DNA from 2 places in the Pseudocolwellia sp. G5-9 genome. Region 1 is predicted to be linked to the other one. Evidence: predicted binding sites of a transcription regulator. Region 1 holds the regulator's gene; the other holds the start of a gene.
The links. Region 1 encodes sigma-54, which starts transcription at its own class of promoters, with help from an activator protein. Its sites were predicted from a motif close to GTTGGCACGNNNNTNGNNT; they were not measured.
Positions count from the first base shown of each region.

Region 2: the regulator sigma-54 is predicted to act here: its motif matches at 5,756-5,774, upstream of fliE (flagellar hook-basal body complex protein FliE).

Region 1 covers NZ_CM147893.1:2,749,563-2,757,216, reverse strand. Annotated here, with positions in the region: gene pmbA (metalloprotease PmbA) at 1-1,032, shown strand, start outside; gene mgtE (magnesium transporter) at 1,361-2,719, opposite strand; gene AC0L5Q_RS11905 (HPr family phosphocarrier protein) at 3,008-3,283, opposite strand; gene rapZ (RNase adapter RapZ) at 3,310-4,164, opposite strand; gene ptsN (PTS IIA-like nitrogen regulatory protein PtsN) at 4,192-4,647, opposite strand; gene hpf (ribosome hibernation promoting factor) at 4,677-4,964, opposite strand; gene rpoN (RNA polymerase factor sigma-54) at 4,998-6,440, opposite strand; gene lptB (LPS export ABC transporter ATP-binding protein) at 6,518-7,249, opposite strand; gene lptA (lipopolysaccharide transport periplasmic protein LptA) at 7,253-7,654, opposite strand, start outside.
Region 2 covers NZ_CM147893.1:2,154,943-2,162,596, reverse strand. Annotated here, with positions in the region: gene AC0L5Q_RS09285 (PfkB family carbohydrate kinase) at 1-503, shown strand, start outside; gene AC0L5Q_RS09280 (nucleotidyltransferase family protein) at 500-1,228, shown strand; gene AC0L5Q_RS09275 (sigma-54 dependent transcriptional regulator) at 1,354-2,820, shown strand; gene AC0L5Q_RS09270 (sensor histidine kinase) at 3,066-4,292, shown strand; gene AC0L5Q_RS09265 (sigma-54-dependent transcriptional regulator) at 4,279-5,622, shown strand; gene fliE (flagellar hook-basal body complex protein FliE) at 5,826-6,167, shown strand; gene fliF (flagellar basal-body MS-ring/collar protein FliF) at 6,241-7,654, shown strand, end outside.

The DNA.
Region 1 (7,654 bases):
GCTGAAAAGTCTTTACTTGCCATGGAGCCAGAAAACTTAGATTTATATCACCCTAAAGCAATGAATACTGATCAAGCCATTGAAATAGCCAAGGCGTGTGAAGAAAGTGCATTAGCTTACGATAAGCGTATTACAAATTCAGATGGAGCAAGTTTAGATACATTTGAAGGTTTTAAAGTATATGGTAATACACATGGACAGCTAGTGGGGTATCCGAGTACTCGACACAGTTTAAGCTGCGTAATGATCGCTGGTGAAGGTGACGATATGCAACGTGATTACGCTTATACAGTGAATAGAAAGTTTGATCTGTTAGATGCTGCTGCAACCGTAGGTAAACAAGCTGCGATTGAAACATTATCAAGATTAAATCCACAAAAACTACCTACGGGTAAAGTGCCTGTAATGTTTAGAGCGGATATTGCTAATACTATTTTTGGCCACTTTATTGCAGCTATTAGCGGTGGTAACTTATATCGAAAATCGTCATTTTTGTTAGATTGTGTGGGTAAGTCGGTATTCCCTGATTTTTTAAATATCAGTGAACGACCTCATATTAAAGGGGCGTTAGCCAGTAGCTCGTTTGATAGTGAAGGTGTTAAAACTATTGATAGAGAAATTATTACTAAAGGCTGTTTAGAAACATATTTATTAACCACATATTCAGCTCGAAAACTTGGTTTAGAAACCACAGGGCATGCGGGAGGCATTCATAATTGGGTATTAAATGCCGAAGGCGAAGGTCGAGGTGGTAATTTTGATCAAATGTTGAAAAAGCTTGGTACAGGCTTTTTAGTTACTGAGCTTATGGGCCAAGGTGTGAATGTTGTAAATGGTGATTATTCGCGTGGTGCTGCAGGCTTTTGGGTAGAAAATGGCGAGATAGCTTTTCCTGTTTCTGAAGTGACGATAGCGGGTAACTTGCAAGATATGTTTAAAGGTTTAATCGCTGTAGGTGATGATGTTGATATGAGAGGAAGTATCCGTACAGGCTCTTTATTAATGAATGAAATGCAGGTTGCTGGAAATTAATTAATCCGAACTTGAGTGAATTAATACTCAATGACTTTTCATTATCATTAAAAACGCTCACTACTAAGGTAATGGGCGTTTTTTATAACTAACCTGAACTTTGGTTAACGGGTTTTATAATATTTTGATTTATAATAAATATTTATAAAAAGCACTTGGTATACCTTGAGTTTTTATAAGACAATTAAGCTCAGTGAGGAATTTAAGAGTATATCAAGGCGTGTTTGCGTATCAATAACAATAACTGGTTTATTGGAAGTAAAAACAACGCAGATAGGCGCTTAAATAGCGTTATTGAGTAAAGTAGCTTAACCAAAGTTCAGGTTAACTAAGTTAAAAGTAAGGTCGCTGTGCCTAAAAAGGCAAATATACCTACTACATCTGTTACTGTGGTTAATATTACGCTACCCGCTAAGGCAGGATCAATATTCATACGTTTAAGTAATAATGGTACTGATACGCCAGCTATTCCTGCTGCTGTCATATTCATTAACATAGCAAAGGCGATAACAGCACCTAAAGTAAAGTCTTGTTTCCATATAGCGACAACACTCGCAATGAGTAGCGCCCAAATGAGGCCATTAAGAAAACCAACAGCAAGCTCTTTTAATAATAAGGTTTTAGAGTTACTTTCACCGACATGTCCTAGTGCCATACCGCGTATGACAAGCGTTAATGTTTGATTTCCTGCAACTCCGCCCATACTAGGTACAAGAGAGTTAAGTACGGCTAAAATAGCAAGTTGTTCAAATAATCCTTCAAACATACTGGTAACGGCTACTGCGAGTAACGCCGTGATTAAGTTAACACCTAGCCAGATAGAACGTTGTTGCGTACTTTTTAATACGGGAGCGAAAGTATCGGCTTCGTCATCTAAACCCGCCATACTCATCATAGAGTGCTCAGCTTCTTCACGAATTATATCGATAACGTCATCTATAGTAATACGACCTAGTAAATGTCCGTTATCATCAATAACGGGTGCAGAAAACCAGTCATACCTTTCAAATAATTGAGCAACTTCATTTTCAGGCATGTTAACTGAAATCGCTTCTATGTCTTTGTCGATAAGGGTTGATGTTATAACATCTGGCTTTGCTGTTACTATTGCGGCTAGAGACACTGAACCGATAAATTTATCAGACCTGTCCACCACATAAAAAGAATCGGTAGACTCAGGTAGCTTACCTTTTAAACGTAAATACCTTAATACCACATCTACCGACACATCAGGACGAATGGTAATGGTGTCGGTATTCATAATACCGCCAGCAGTATCCTCCTCGTATGATAATGCTTGCTCCACACGACTTCTGTCTTGAGAGTCCATTGAGTTTAATACGCTTTGATAGGCGCTATCGGGTAATGTTCTTAGTACTTCCGCTAAATCATCTACATCCATGCCCTCAGCAACAGCTGCGAGCTTTTCAGGATGCATACTTTTTAGAATGCCTTTACGAACTTCTTCATTTAGTTCTTCTAGAACATCCCCATGATTGTCGGGATCGATAAGTTGCCATAAAACAGTACGACTTTTAGGAGGAGATGACTCTAAAATTAAAGCTAAGTCATAAGAGGGCATGTTTTGCAGTAACTTTCGAACGTAAACAAACATACCGCTACCGAGTGCGGCATTAACTTCTAGGAGTTTTTGTTGGTTATATTCTTGTTCTGCAATTTCTGGCATAAAACCCTTCATTTAGCTTCTTAGGCGGATTATGTTTACTTCATACTTTGAATTCTACTGAAAAAGAACTCGTAATAATTGATGTTGTGTTATATCAAGTTGAATCATAAATGGCTAAGTGGCCAATTAATTAACTTGGTATCATTTATGAGTAACGCTAAATAGTACACATTATCTGTATTGAGTATGACAATATTTGGGGGTACTTATGACAGTTAGTTTAACTTAACTTAATTGTTTTTTCAGCTTTTTTCTAGTGAATGTTGTGATAGAGAACTTACAACGCGGTTATTCTTCTTCGTCAAATTTGTCAGAAAACAATTGGCAAATACTTTTTATTGCTTCTTCCGCATCAACACCTTCCGTTACAACTGTAACGGTTTTACCTTGGCTACCAGCTAATAGCATTAACCCCATAATACTACTTGCATCAGCAGAGTTATCATCTAAAGAAACAGTTACTGAGGTATTAAATTTTTGACATAACTGTGCCAGTTTTGTTGCCGCGCGGGCATGTAAGCCAAGTTTATTAGTTATAACTAGGGTTTTTTCACATTTTTTCATGGGATAACCTTATATCTACGCCACCCTTAGGTACTTGCTATGGTGATGTCTCTGTGTCGTGATTGAACATCTTCGCGTTCTTTTCTTAAATTATTTGCTAGAAGCTCAGCTATGTAGACTGAACGGTGCTTTCCGCCAGTACAGCCAATAGCAATGGTAACATAACTTCGGTTGTTACGTTCTAAGTGAGGTAACCAGGTCATCATAAAACTATTAATCTGCCATATAAATTTAGTGACTATGGGTTGGCTTGATAAATAGTCTTTTACCGGTTGATCTAATCCTGTATAGGCTTTTAATTCTTTATCCCAAAAGGGATTAGGAAGAAAGCGTGCATCAAACACATAATCAGCATCTTGCGGTACGCCATGCTTAAAACCAAATGATTCAAATACAACCACCATAGAGCCAGACTTTTTACCCAAAATACGCTCTCTTACTAAATCTGCAAGTTGGTGAGGCGATAGTTGGCTGGTATTAATGTATAAACCTGTACGGGTAGATATTGGTTCTAATAATTTTTTTTCCAAGGCGATAGCCTGATCGAGAGCTATATTTTGCTTAATGAGAGGATGTAACCTTCTTGTTTCACTGAATCGTCTAATTAAATCACTGTCATCAGCATCTAGGTATAAAATATTTAAATCAACAGTACTAGGGAGATAGTCTAATATTTCAGAAACATCTTGAGGGTTGTTAGGTAAATTACGTACGTCAATGCTCACTGCGACATTTTCATAATCATTGATAACGGTATGTGTTAGTGCCGGTAGTAAATTAACTGGAATATTGTCGACACAATAATAACCTAGATCTTCTAACACTCTTAATGCGACAGACTTTCCTGAACCAGAACGTCCACTTACTATGATTAACTTCATTGAACTGTTCGTTCCTTTTTATAACGACTAATTTCTATTTTCTTGAATAAGATTATACAAAGCTTCATTGCTTTGGCATTTACGCACTTGTTTTGCTATTTGCTTATCACTGAATAGCTTAGCAATACTCTGCAAAGTGGTTAAATGTTCTTTACAAGCGTCTTCGGGAACGAATAACGCAATAAAAATATCAACAGGCTTGTTGTCGATTGCGTCAAAATCTACAGGTATATCGGTAGTTACAATAATTGCTACAACTGATTTTGCATTAGGTAAACGACCATGAGGAATAGCAATACCGTTGCCTATTCCTGTTGATCCTAGTTTTTCTCTTGCGATTAGGCTTTCGAGTAATTCGTATGCACTATGTTCAACAATTTTATCTGCTGCTATGGTACAAATTTTATCGAGAACGCGCTTTTTGCTAGAGCCAGATACTGCACAAAATGTGCAATCTGGCATTAAGATATCTTGCAAAGTCATAATTACTACTAAAGCCTGTTTTTTATAGGTTAATGGTGGGTTGTTTTGCCTTTGTGTTTTAATATTTGACGATCTAGTTTATCGATTAAAGCGTCAATTGAGGCATACATATCATGGTTTTCTGCTGTAGCATGTACTTCTGTTCCCTTTAAATGAACAGTAGATTCAGCTATTTGATTTGATTTTTCAATGGTTAACACAACATGAACATTATTGATCTGATCAAAATGACGTTCTAATTTTGAAAATTTCGTATTAACGTATTCGCGTAAAGAGTTTGTGATTTCTACATGATGACCAGTTAAATTGATTTGCATAAGTTAAACCCTCTTTTAGTGATATTTGAAAAATTAAATTAAACTTTTTCGTTGGTTTGATGGTGGAATGGACAACGATTCTCTATATTTTGCTACGGTTCGACGAGCCACTTGTATACCTTGCTCGGCGAGTATTTCTGCCATTTTATTATCACTTAATGGTTTGGCAGGAATTTCTGCGGCGACAAGTTTTTTGATAAGCTCTCTGATTGCTGTTGAGGAGCAATCGCCACCATTTTCGGTACTAACATGGCTGGAGAAGAAGTATTTAAGTTCAAATATACCTCTTGGTGTATGCATATATTTTTGTGTTGTTACACGTGAAATAGTAGATTCATGCATTTCAACGGCTTCGGCTATATCGTTTAAAACCATAGGTCGCATAGATTCAGGGCCATGCTCAAAAAAGCCTTGCTGGCGCTGAACAATACAATTAGACACTTTTAATAGTGTATCGTTTGTTGACTTCATGGTACGTGTCATTGCTGCATATTGTTGGTTAACAGACAACTTAGGCGCGGTATCTGGATTTAACTCAACAACCCAACGACCATTTTTCTTTTCAACGGATACGTCAGGAATAACATATTGATCGTCACTTTTAACTACGCTGTCACCAGGACGAGGATCTAATGATTGAATTAAGCGAAGGACTTCACGTAATTGATCTTCTTTTAAGCGTGTTTTACGCATTAACTGACGATAATCTCTACTACCTAGTAGATCGATATAATCTTTAACAACTTGCTTGGCTTCTTTTAACCAAGGCGTTGTTAGTTCAAATTGATTCAGTTGAATCAATAAACAATCAGAGACTGAACGAGCCCCTACACCTACAGGATCAAATACGTTAATTCTTTTTAGTACTGCTTGTATTTCATCGAGTTCAACACCTTCAATGCCAACACAGTCTAAAATATCTTCACAGGAAACGGTTAAATATCCAGATTCATCTATGGCTTCAATAATCGCTATTGCAATGGTTTTGTCTGTGTCACTAAAAGGTGTTAATTCCATTTGCCATAAAAGGTGATCTTGCAGCGAGTCTTTAGTTTCGCCTTGGTAGGTATAATCTTCAGAAGGAGAGCTAATGCTACCTGTGTTTGATACGCCAGCACTGTAGCTTTCGTCCCACGTAGTATCCATGTTTAACTCTTCAGGAATATCTGTGTTTCCCATGGCTTCTGTGGTTGTCATTTCATCTATAGTTGGGGAAGAGTCTTCAGTGCCGTCTGTTTTTTTTGAATCTATTTCTTTTGTCGCATTTGCGGAAAATGCATCTTCTAAATTATTGACTGATTCATCTTGGGTATTAGAAGGACTTTCATCAACTTCTAGCAAAGGATTACTCTCCAATGCCTCTTGAATTTCTTGTTGTAAATCCAACGTAGAGAGTTGCAACAGCTTGATGGCTTGTTGTAACTGCGGTGTCATCGTTAGATGTTGTCCGATACGGAGTTGTAAAGAAGGGCGCATCTACGTATTTTTTATCCTATTCATTAATAATACAAAACGATAAAACAATATAAATATTGTTGACTGCTTATAGATAACTATAGCGTAAATTGTTCACCAAGGTATACATCTCTTACATGCTGATTGGAAAGTATTTCTTCAGAGGTCCCTTCAGCGATCAGTTCACCATGACTTACAATATACGCATGCTCGCAAACATCGAGTGTTTCTCGAACATTATGGTCTGTAATTAATATACCTATACCACGTTGCTTTAAGTGAATAATAATTTTTTTTATGTCGCCAACAGAAATAGGATCTACGCCGGCAAACGGTTCATCTAATAATATAAATTTTGGGTCTGCGGCAAGTGCTCTGGCTATTTCGACTCTGCGGCGTTCACCACCAGATAAGCTCATACCTAAATTATCTTTAATATGACCAATATTAAATTCTTCCAATAAGTGCTCTAATCTTTCTTCTCGTTCGATTTCATTAAGGCCTTTTTGAGTTTGTAAGATGGCCATAATGTTATCGTATACACTTAGCTTTCTAAAAATTGAAGCTTCTTGTGGCAGATATCCAATACCTTTTCTAGCGCGTTCGTGCATAGGTAATAAGGTGACGTCTTCATCGTTAAGAACAATAGAGCCTTCATCGTTAGGAACAAGGCCGACTATCATATAAAAAGAAGTGGTTTTTCCTGCACCATTAGGCCCTAGTAAACCTACGATTTGACCAGCGTTGACCTTTAACCCTACATTTTTTACAACCTTACGACCTTTGTAAGATTTAGCTAAACCTTTTGCGATTAACGTTGAGGTAGTCATGACTTATTGAATGTCCTGAGATAAAGTGGGTTTTGTTTTTTCTTTGGGCTGAATAACTGTTTTTACTTTATCGTTTTTATTACTTTCAGCATTTACGTATTCTGTTTCTGAGTTATAGGTAATTTTACTACCGCTTACTTCGCTACCATCTTGTTTCAGTAACGCTTGCCCAGATATGGTTACGGTATTTAAAGACGGTTCATATCTGATTTCATTAGCTTGAAGATTAATAGGTTTACCGTCTTCTAATGTTTGTTCAAAGGTTGCAGGCTTACCTTTTGCTATATAGGTTTTTTCACCTGTTGTTGTGTCTGTAAGTACTTGCACTAAATCAGCTTTGATGATCAATGTACCTTGTTTAATAACAACATTATCGATGTAGCTGAATATTTTGTTTTTAAGATC
Region 2 (7,654 bases), 590 kb from region 1:
CATTAGTTGATGGCATTATTGCTTTATGTAACAAGCATAATGTTATGGTATCTGCAGATAGCCAAACCTCATCACAGGTGGGGGATATTGCGCGTTTTAAAAACGTCGATTTAATCACGCCTACTGAACGTGAAATACGTGTTGCCCTTAACAATACGCGAGACGGTTTAGTTGTTCTTGCTGATAAACTGCATCAAAAAATGCAATGCCCTAATATTATCGTTACCCTTGCTGATGAAGGGGCACTATTACACAGAACCGAAAAGGGTGCAGTACATCATTGGAACAACGATAAAATACCAGCATTAGCGAGTAACCCTATAGATCCTGCTGGCGCTGGCGATTGTATGTTAGCGGCTACTGCGATGGCTTTGGTGAGTGGTGGCGATTTATGGACGTCGGCTTTAATTGGTTCTGTTGCCGCGGCATGCCAAGTATCTCGCGTGGGTAATACACCGCTTGAGTTTAAAGAATTGATGCAAGCGTTAGAGCAATTAACATGAGTAACGCAACTAAAGTATCACCTATTAAAAAAGCTATTTTACTTTCCGCAGGTTTTGGTACACGTTTAAAGCCTATTACTAACAATATACCTAAATGTTTGGTTTCTATTAATCAAACACCTTTGTTGCAAATATGGTTAGAGCAATTATCTAAAGCGGGCTTTTCTGAATTTTTAATTAATACACACTACTTACCCGAGAAAGTTAACCAATTTATTGAAAATTCTCCTTTTAAAGATCAAATAACCACATTTCATGAAGAAGAACTGCTCGGTACATTAGGTACTTTAAAGGCTACAAAAGCATTTTGGTGTGATAGCGATGTATTAATTGCCCATGCAGACAACCTCTGTATTTGCGATTGGACAAGTTTTATCGCAAGTTTTAAGCAACGCAAAGAAAACTGTTTGGGAACCTTAATGTTATTTAAAACAGACTCCCCTCAAAGTTGTGGCATAGTTGAACTTGATGACGCTAATTGTGTTGTTGCTTTTCATGAAAAAGTTAAAAAGCCGCCATCTAATTTAGCTAATGCCGCCGTGTATTTATTTGATAAGCGTGTTAACGGTATGTTAAGTACACTTGCAAATGATGAGTCAGATATTAGTTACCATTTAATGCCATACCTTATTAACCAAGTTAATGGTTGGGAAAATAAAGGATATATGCGTGATATTGGTACGCCTGAAAGCCTAGCAATAGCAAATAATGACGCTCCAATCTAGCTTAAGTGATTGAATTTTAAACGATGTCAAATAAATGGCTAATAAGCGTCAATTTTTTATTGATTATTCACTTAAGCAAGTTATGATTAAAGCATAGAAAAACAAATATTCATCATCAGGGAATTATGCAAGGACAGAAACATATTCTAGTTGTCGATAATGATCCGGCAAGACGAAGTCAAATAGAAACTGTATTAGCATTTGTGGGAGAGCATTTTTATGTTTTTCCTGAAGATGAAATAGTTCAACACTTGGTTGATGTACCTAATATTCTCACCGTAATATTATGTGGTGAAATATCAGAACATTTACAGGCCATTATTAAATCTCATCCTGCTTGCCCATTTATTTACCATGATCTTATCGATAAAGCGCTCATTGCTGGCTACAACAACGTTATTGGTGAATTAACGCTCCCATTAAATTATGGGCAGCTAACCGAAATGATCCATCATAGTCATCATTACCACAATAATTTACCTAATAAACGTAGTGGTAATTGCCCTAATGTACTTTTTCGTTCATTGGTGGGCGCTAGTGAGCCAATGCAACAAGTACGATTTTTAATTGAGCAAGTAGCAAGTACTGAGGCAAATGTATTAATTTTAGGTGAATCAGGTACAGGTAAAGAGGTTGTTGCACGTAATATACATAACTTGTCTGATCGTACTAAAGGGCCTTTTGTACCCGTTAACTGTGGCGCTATTCCACCAGACTTGTTAGAAAGTGAGTTATTTGGACATGAAAAAGGTGCTTTTACTGGCGCTATTTCTACCCGTAAAGGGCGCTTTGAAATGGCAGAAGGCGGAACACTATTTTTAGATGAAATTGGTGATATGCCACAGCCTATGCAAGTTAAATTGTTACGTGTTCTGCAAGAGCGTACCTTTGAACGAGTAGGGGGGAGTAAAAGTATTAAAGCTGATGTACGTATTATTGCAGCAACCCATCAGCATTTAGAAGAAATGATAAAAACCAACGAATTTCGTGAAGACTTATATTACCGATTAAATGTATTTCCCATTGAAACCCCTGCGTTACGAGAACGTAAAGAGGATATTCCCTTATTAATGAAAGAATTAATCTCTCGTTTTACTGCTGAACAAGGTCATAGTGTTCGTTTTACCGAAAAGGCGATAGAGTCTTTAAAAGAACATAAATGGGCAGGTAATGTACGTGAGCTATCTAACTTAATTGAACGTATGATCATAATGTACAACGAGCAAGTTGTTAATGTTGGTCAGCTTCCTATTAAGTATCGACATATTGAAGTTGACGAATACCAACAAGACTACCCAGAAGAATTACAAGAGCGCGATGCCATTAATGACCTGTTTTCAGGCTTTGATTATGGCGATGATGACGGTGATGAAGAAGAGATTCAAACACCTGAACCTGACTTTACAGAAACTCTAGTATTACCATCTGAAGGTTTTAACCTTAAAGATTATTTAGCTGATCTTGAAGTTTCCTTGGTGACTCAAGCTTTAGAACTAAACGATTGGGTCGTTGCTAGAGCTGCTGAAACTTTAGGTATGCGTAGAACAACACTTGTTGAGAAAATGCGTAAATACAGTTTACAAAAAAGCTAACTTTACAATTTATCAGAAGAAAAAGGATATTGTATTGATATCCTTTTTTATTGTCTTTTAGCTACGCCCATCTTATTAATGTCTTAATAAAAAGCTATTAATCTTTGCTTTTAGCCAAAAAATTGACCCATTTAGAATATCCGTTTTTAATGTTATTACGTTTTAATTTATTGAAAATTAATGATTTTTTGTTTGGCATGGTAAATGCTTTGTTGTATGTGTTATCAATAATTGAGTGATGAATTATGACATATGCAGCTTCAACCGTTTCCAATATCAATAATACATTTGATCAAACCGCTTTTTCTTACAATGCGGTAGGCCCTTCTGCAAATGTAACTCTGCATTCTAATTTAAATGAAATAAATTCATTAAAAGAAAAAATTCAACAATTGAACCAAGTTATTGATGTTATGCCAACAGGAATGATCATTCTTGATGGCAATGGTGTTGTTGTAAAAATTAATGATGTCGCTCGTCAATTACTTGATGAACCTATTTTAGGTCAACCATGGTTTGATGTGATCAAACGCTCTTTTAAACCAAGAGCAGACGATTGGCATGAAGTGTCTTTAAAGGACGGTCGAAGAGTTAAATTAGAAATTACTGCGCTAGGCGATCAGCCGGGGCAACTCATTATGATCACCGATTTAACCGAAACTCGTTTACTGCAAGACAAATTAGGCCAATTACAACGTCTTTCTTCTTTAGGGAGAATGGTATCAACATTAGCACATCAAATTAGAACACCGCTTTCAGCTGCTATGTTGTATGGTGCAAATTTACAAAATAAAAAGTTAACTAACGAATCACGAGAAAACTTTCAAGATAAGCTAATGACAAGGTTAAGTGATTTAGAACAACAAGTTAACGACATGCTGCTTTTCGCTAAAAGTGGTAAACAACAGGTTGTAGAACCTTTATCTATTAATGAACTTTTATCTAGTTCGGTTCAATCAATTGATGCCATTATTAAAAAAGAAAATGCCGAAATAACATTTTCGCTATGTGAAGACGACTGCCAAATACTAGGTAATAAAAGTGCTCTTACAGGCGCTATTCAAAACTTAGTACTCAATAGCATTCAAGTTATTAAAGAAGGCGCTAAAGTTGAGTTGTCTTCTTACTGTAAAGACGGCTATGCGCTTATCAGTGTACGAGATAACGGTAAAGGTATAGATAAAGAATTAGCAGATAAAATATTTGAACCCTTTTACACATCACGCTCTCAAGGCACGGGTTTAGGTTTAGCTGTTGTTAAATCTGTAGTTAATGCGCACCAAGGCGACGTTAAACTATTGAGTCAAGCGGGAGAGGGAGCACATTTTTGTATTCACATCCCTTTACTCGAAACAACATTTAATCCGTCAGCTAATAACGATTCAACGCCAACGAGTGCAGCCTCGAACGAATATTCATCAGTAGCGAACTTTCATGCCTCACCTATGGAGAATGCTAATGAAAACAAGTAAAATTTTAGTTGTTGAAGACGACGCAGGTTTAAGAGAAGCTTTAGTTGATACATTACTACTCGCGGGATTTCAGTGTATAGAAGCTGAATCTGGTGAAGCAGCATTATTATTACTAAAAAATCATAAAGTTGATTTAGTGGTAAGTGATGTACAAATGGGAGGGATGTCTGGTTTATCTCTTCTTAAAAGTATCAAAAATAATCTTCCTCAAATGCCTGTATTAATTATGACAGCCTATGGCACTATTGATGATGCTGTACAAGCAATGAAAGATGGTGCTAGTAATTATATGGCAAAGCCTTTTTCACCCGAAGTGCTATTGAATATGGTGAATCAATACGTACCTCTTGAAATAACTAATATGTTTGAACCTGTGGTCGCTGATCCTAAAAGTATTGAATTACTATCTCTTGCGAAAAAAGTTGCGGCAACCGAAGCGTCAGTTATGGTGCTAGGACCTAGTGGTTCAGGCAAAGAAGTACTTGCTCAGTATGTTCATTACAATTCAGATCGTGCAGAAGCGCCTTTTGTGGCTATAAATTGCGCCGCTATTCCTGAAAATATGTTAGAAGCTACCTTATTTGGTTACGAAAAAGGCGCATTTACGGGAGCTATTCAAGCATCTCCGGGGAAATTTGAACAAGCTCAGGGTGGTACAATACTACTAGACGAAATTACCGAAATGGATTTAGGCTTACAAGCTAAAATTTTACGTGTTTTACAAGAGCGAGAAGTTGAGCGATTAGGTGGCCGTAAAACCATTAAATTAGATGTAAGAGTGATTGCAACCAGTAACCGAGATCTACAACAAGCCGTAGCTGAAGGTGTATTTAGAGAAGATTTATATTATCGATTAAATGTATTTCCTCTTACTTGGAAAGCTCTTGCGCAAAGACGAGATGATATTTTACCTCTAGCAAAACATTTAGTTGAACGTATTGTGCAAAAAAATTCAGACATGATCCCAGAATTTACCACAGCAGCTCGTAGTAAATTAATTGCCTATGATTGGCCAGGTAATGTAAGAGAGCTCGATAATGTTATTCAAAGAGCACTTATTTTATATAGTAATAATGTGATTGATGCGAGCGACTTACTTATTGAACAATTTGAAACAACAACGCTCCCAAGTACAAATGAAACTCAAACGCTTTCTGAAGACAAACTCGGTAACGAGTTAAAAATTCAAGAACATCAAATTATTTTAGATACCTTAAACGCATGCCAAGGTAGCCGTAAAAATGTAGCTGAACGTTTGGGTATAAGCCCGAGAACTTTACGCTATAAAATAGCCAGAATGCGAGATTCAGGTATTCAAATACCTGCTTAAGTTTCTTAAAGCCCAGTCTAACAATGCTGGGCTTTTTGTTATATATAAGCATAATCTATATTCCTTCTAATTAAGTCACTTTCAAGCTTTTGATTTTAAAGTTTTTATTTTAATCTCTTATACGTTCGCTTACCTTGGCATCATGATTGCTTTATCCATAATAACAATATAAACATCAAGAAATTGACACAAGCGAGATTGCTATGGATATCAAATCAAATTCCTTATTTGCACAAATGCAAAGCATGTCTTTAGAGGCAATGAACCATAATACGCAAGCCGTTTCATCTGATAATGCAATACCGTCAGTAAATAAGTCAGGTAGCGATTTTGGAAGTTTATTAAAAGACGCCGTTAATACTGTTAACGATCTTCAACAAACCGCAGGGGCCCAGCGTCAAGCTTTTGAATTAGGTGACTCTAGCGTAACGCTTGCGCAAACCATGATTTCTGCATCTAAAGCAAGTGTGGCATTTGATGCAACGGTTCAAGTACGTAATAAATTTGTAGAAGCTTATAAAGAAATTATGAATATGCCTGTTTAGGTATGACTTTTTGTTTGTAACTTTCCAAAATTCTCGGAGAAATTAAGTGTCTGATACAGTTGATAATACAGGTATGGTCGTAACTGACGACGGTTCAGATAGCATATCTGAAGAACAAAAGTCAGGTTTCTCATCTGCTCTTGGCAATGTAGATGTGCTAAGACAATTAACCCTAATTATGGCATTAGCTATTTGTTTAGTTATCGCTATATTTGTGATCATGTGGGCGAACCAAGCTGAATATCGAGTGATCACTAAGCTTCCTACCGAACAACTTATTAAAACAATGGATTTTCTTGATGCGAATAAAGTCGATTACCTTCAAGAAAACAACACTATTTCAGTACCTACAGACGAATATCAAAATGTTAAAATGTTACTTGCTCGTGAAGGTTTAACCTACGAGAAAAAAGAAGGTAACGAAATTATTATGCAAGACATGGGCTTTGGTGTAAGCCAACGTCTTGAAAGTGAACGACTTAAACATTCTCGTGAACAACAACTAGCTCGAACCATTGAAGAGCTACAAACTATTGCAAGAGCTAAAGTTTTATTAGCTATTCCAAAAGATAATATTTTCGCAAAACGCGTAAAGTCTCCTTCCGCAACTGTGGTACTTACCTTACAAAAAGGCCGCCAATTATCGGAAGAAAAAGTTGATGCTGTAGTCGATATTGTCGCTTCAGCTGTTCAAGGCATGCAACCCAACAAAGTAACTGTTACTGATCAAAATGGTCGTTTATTAAATTCAGGTTCACAAAGTTCGCTTTCATCTCGTTCACGTAAAGAATTTGAAATAGAACAAAAACGTGAATCAGAATATATGGAAAAAATAGATTCAATCCTTATTCCTGTTGTGGGTTTAGGTAATTACACAGCGCAAGTTGATGTAACGATGGACTTTACCAATACCGAAGAAACTCAACGCCGTTATAATTCTGATTTACCTGCTTTACGTAGTGAAATGAAAGTTGAAGATAAAACTATAGGTGGCATGTTAGGCGGTATACCGGGTGCACTATCAAACCAGCCACCATTAGATTCAGATATTCCTGAAAATGCGACAGGCGGCGAGCAAAAAAGAGCAATGCCAAGCCGTAATCATTTAGAATCAACGAAAAACTATGAATTAGATGAAGCTATCAGCCATACTAAACAACAAACGGGTGTTATTCGTCGTGTGAGTGTTTCGGTAGCGTTAGATTATTTAACCTCAACCGCGCCTGCTACACCAGCACCTGAAGGTGCCGATGGCGAAGAAGCTGCTACTACGGCTCCTGTTGTGTCTTATGTACCAAGAGCTGAAGCTGAAATAGCAAATATTCGTCGCTTATTACAAGGTAGTGTGGGTTTTGACTTACAGCGAGGCGACGTATTAGAAGTTATTTCGTTACCGTTTTCTCGCGAAGCTGCAATTGTTGAAAAAGAAGTGCCTATTTATCTTCAACCTTGGTTTATGAAAACCTTGAAATTGGTTCTTGGCGCAT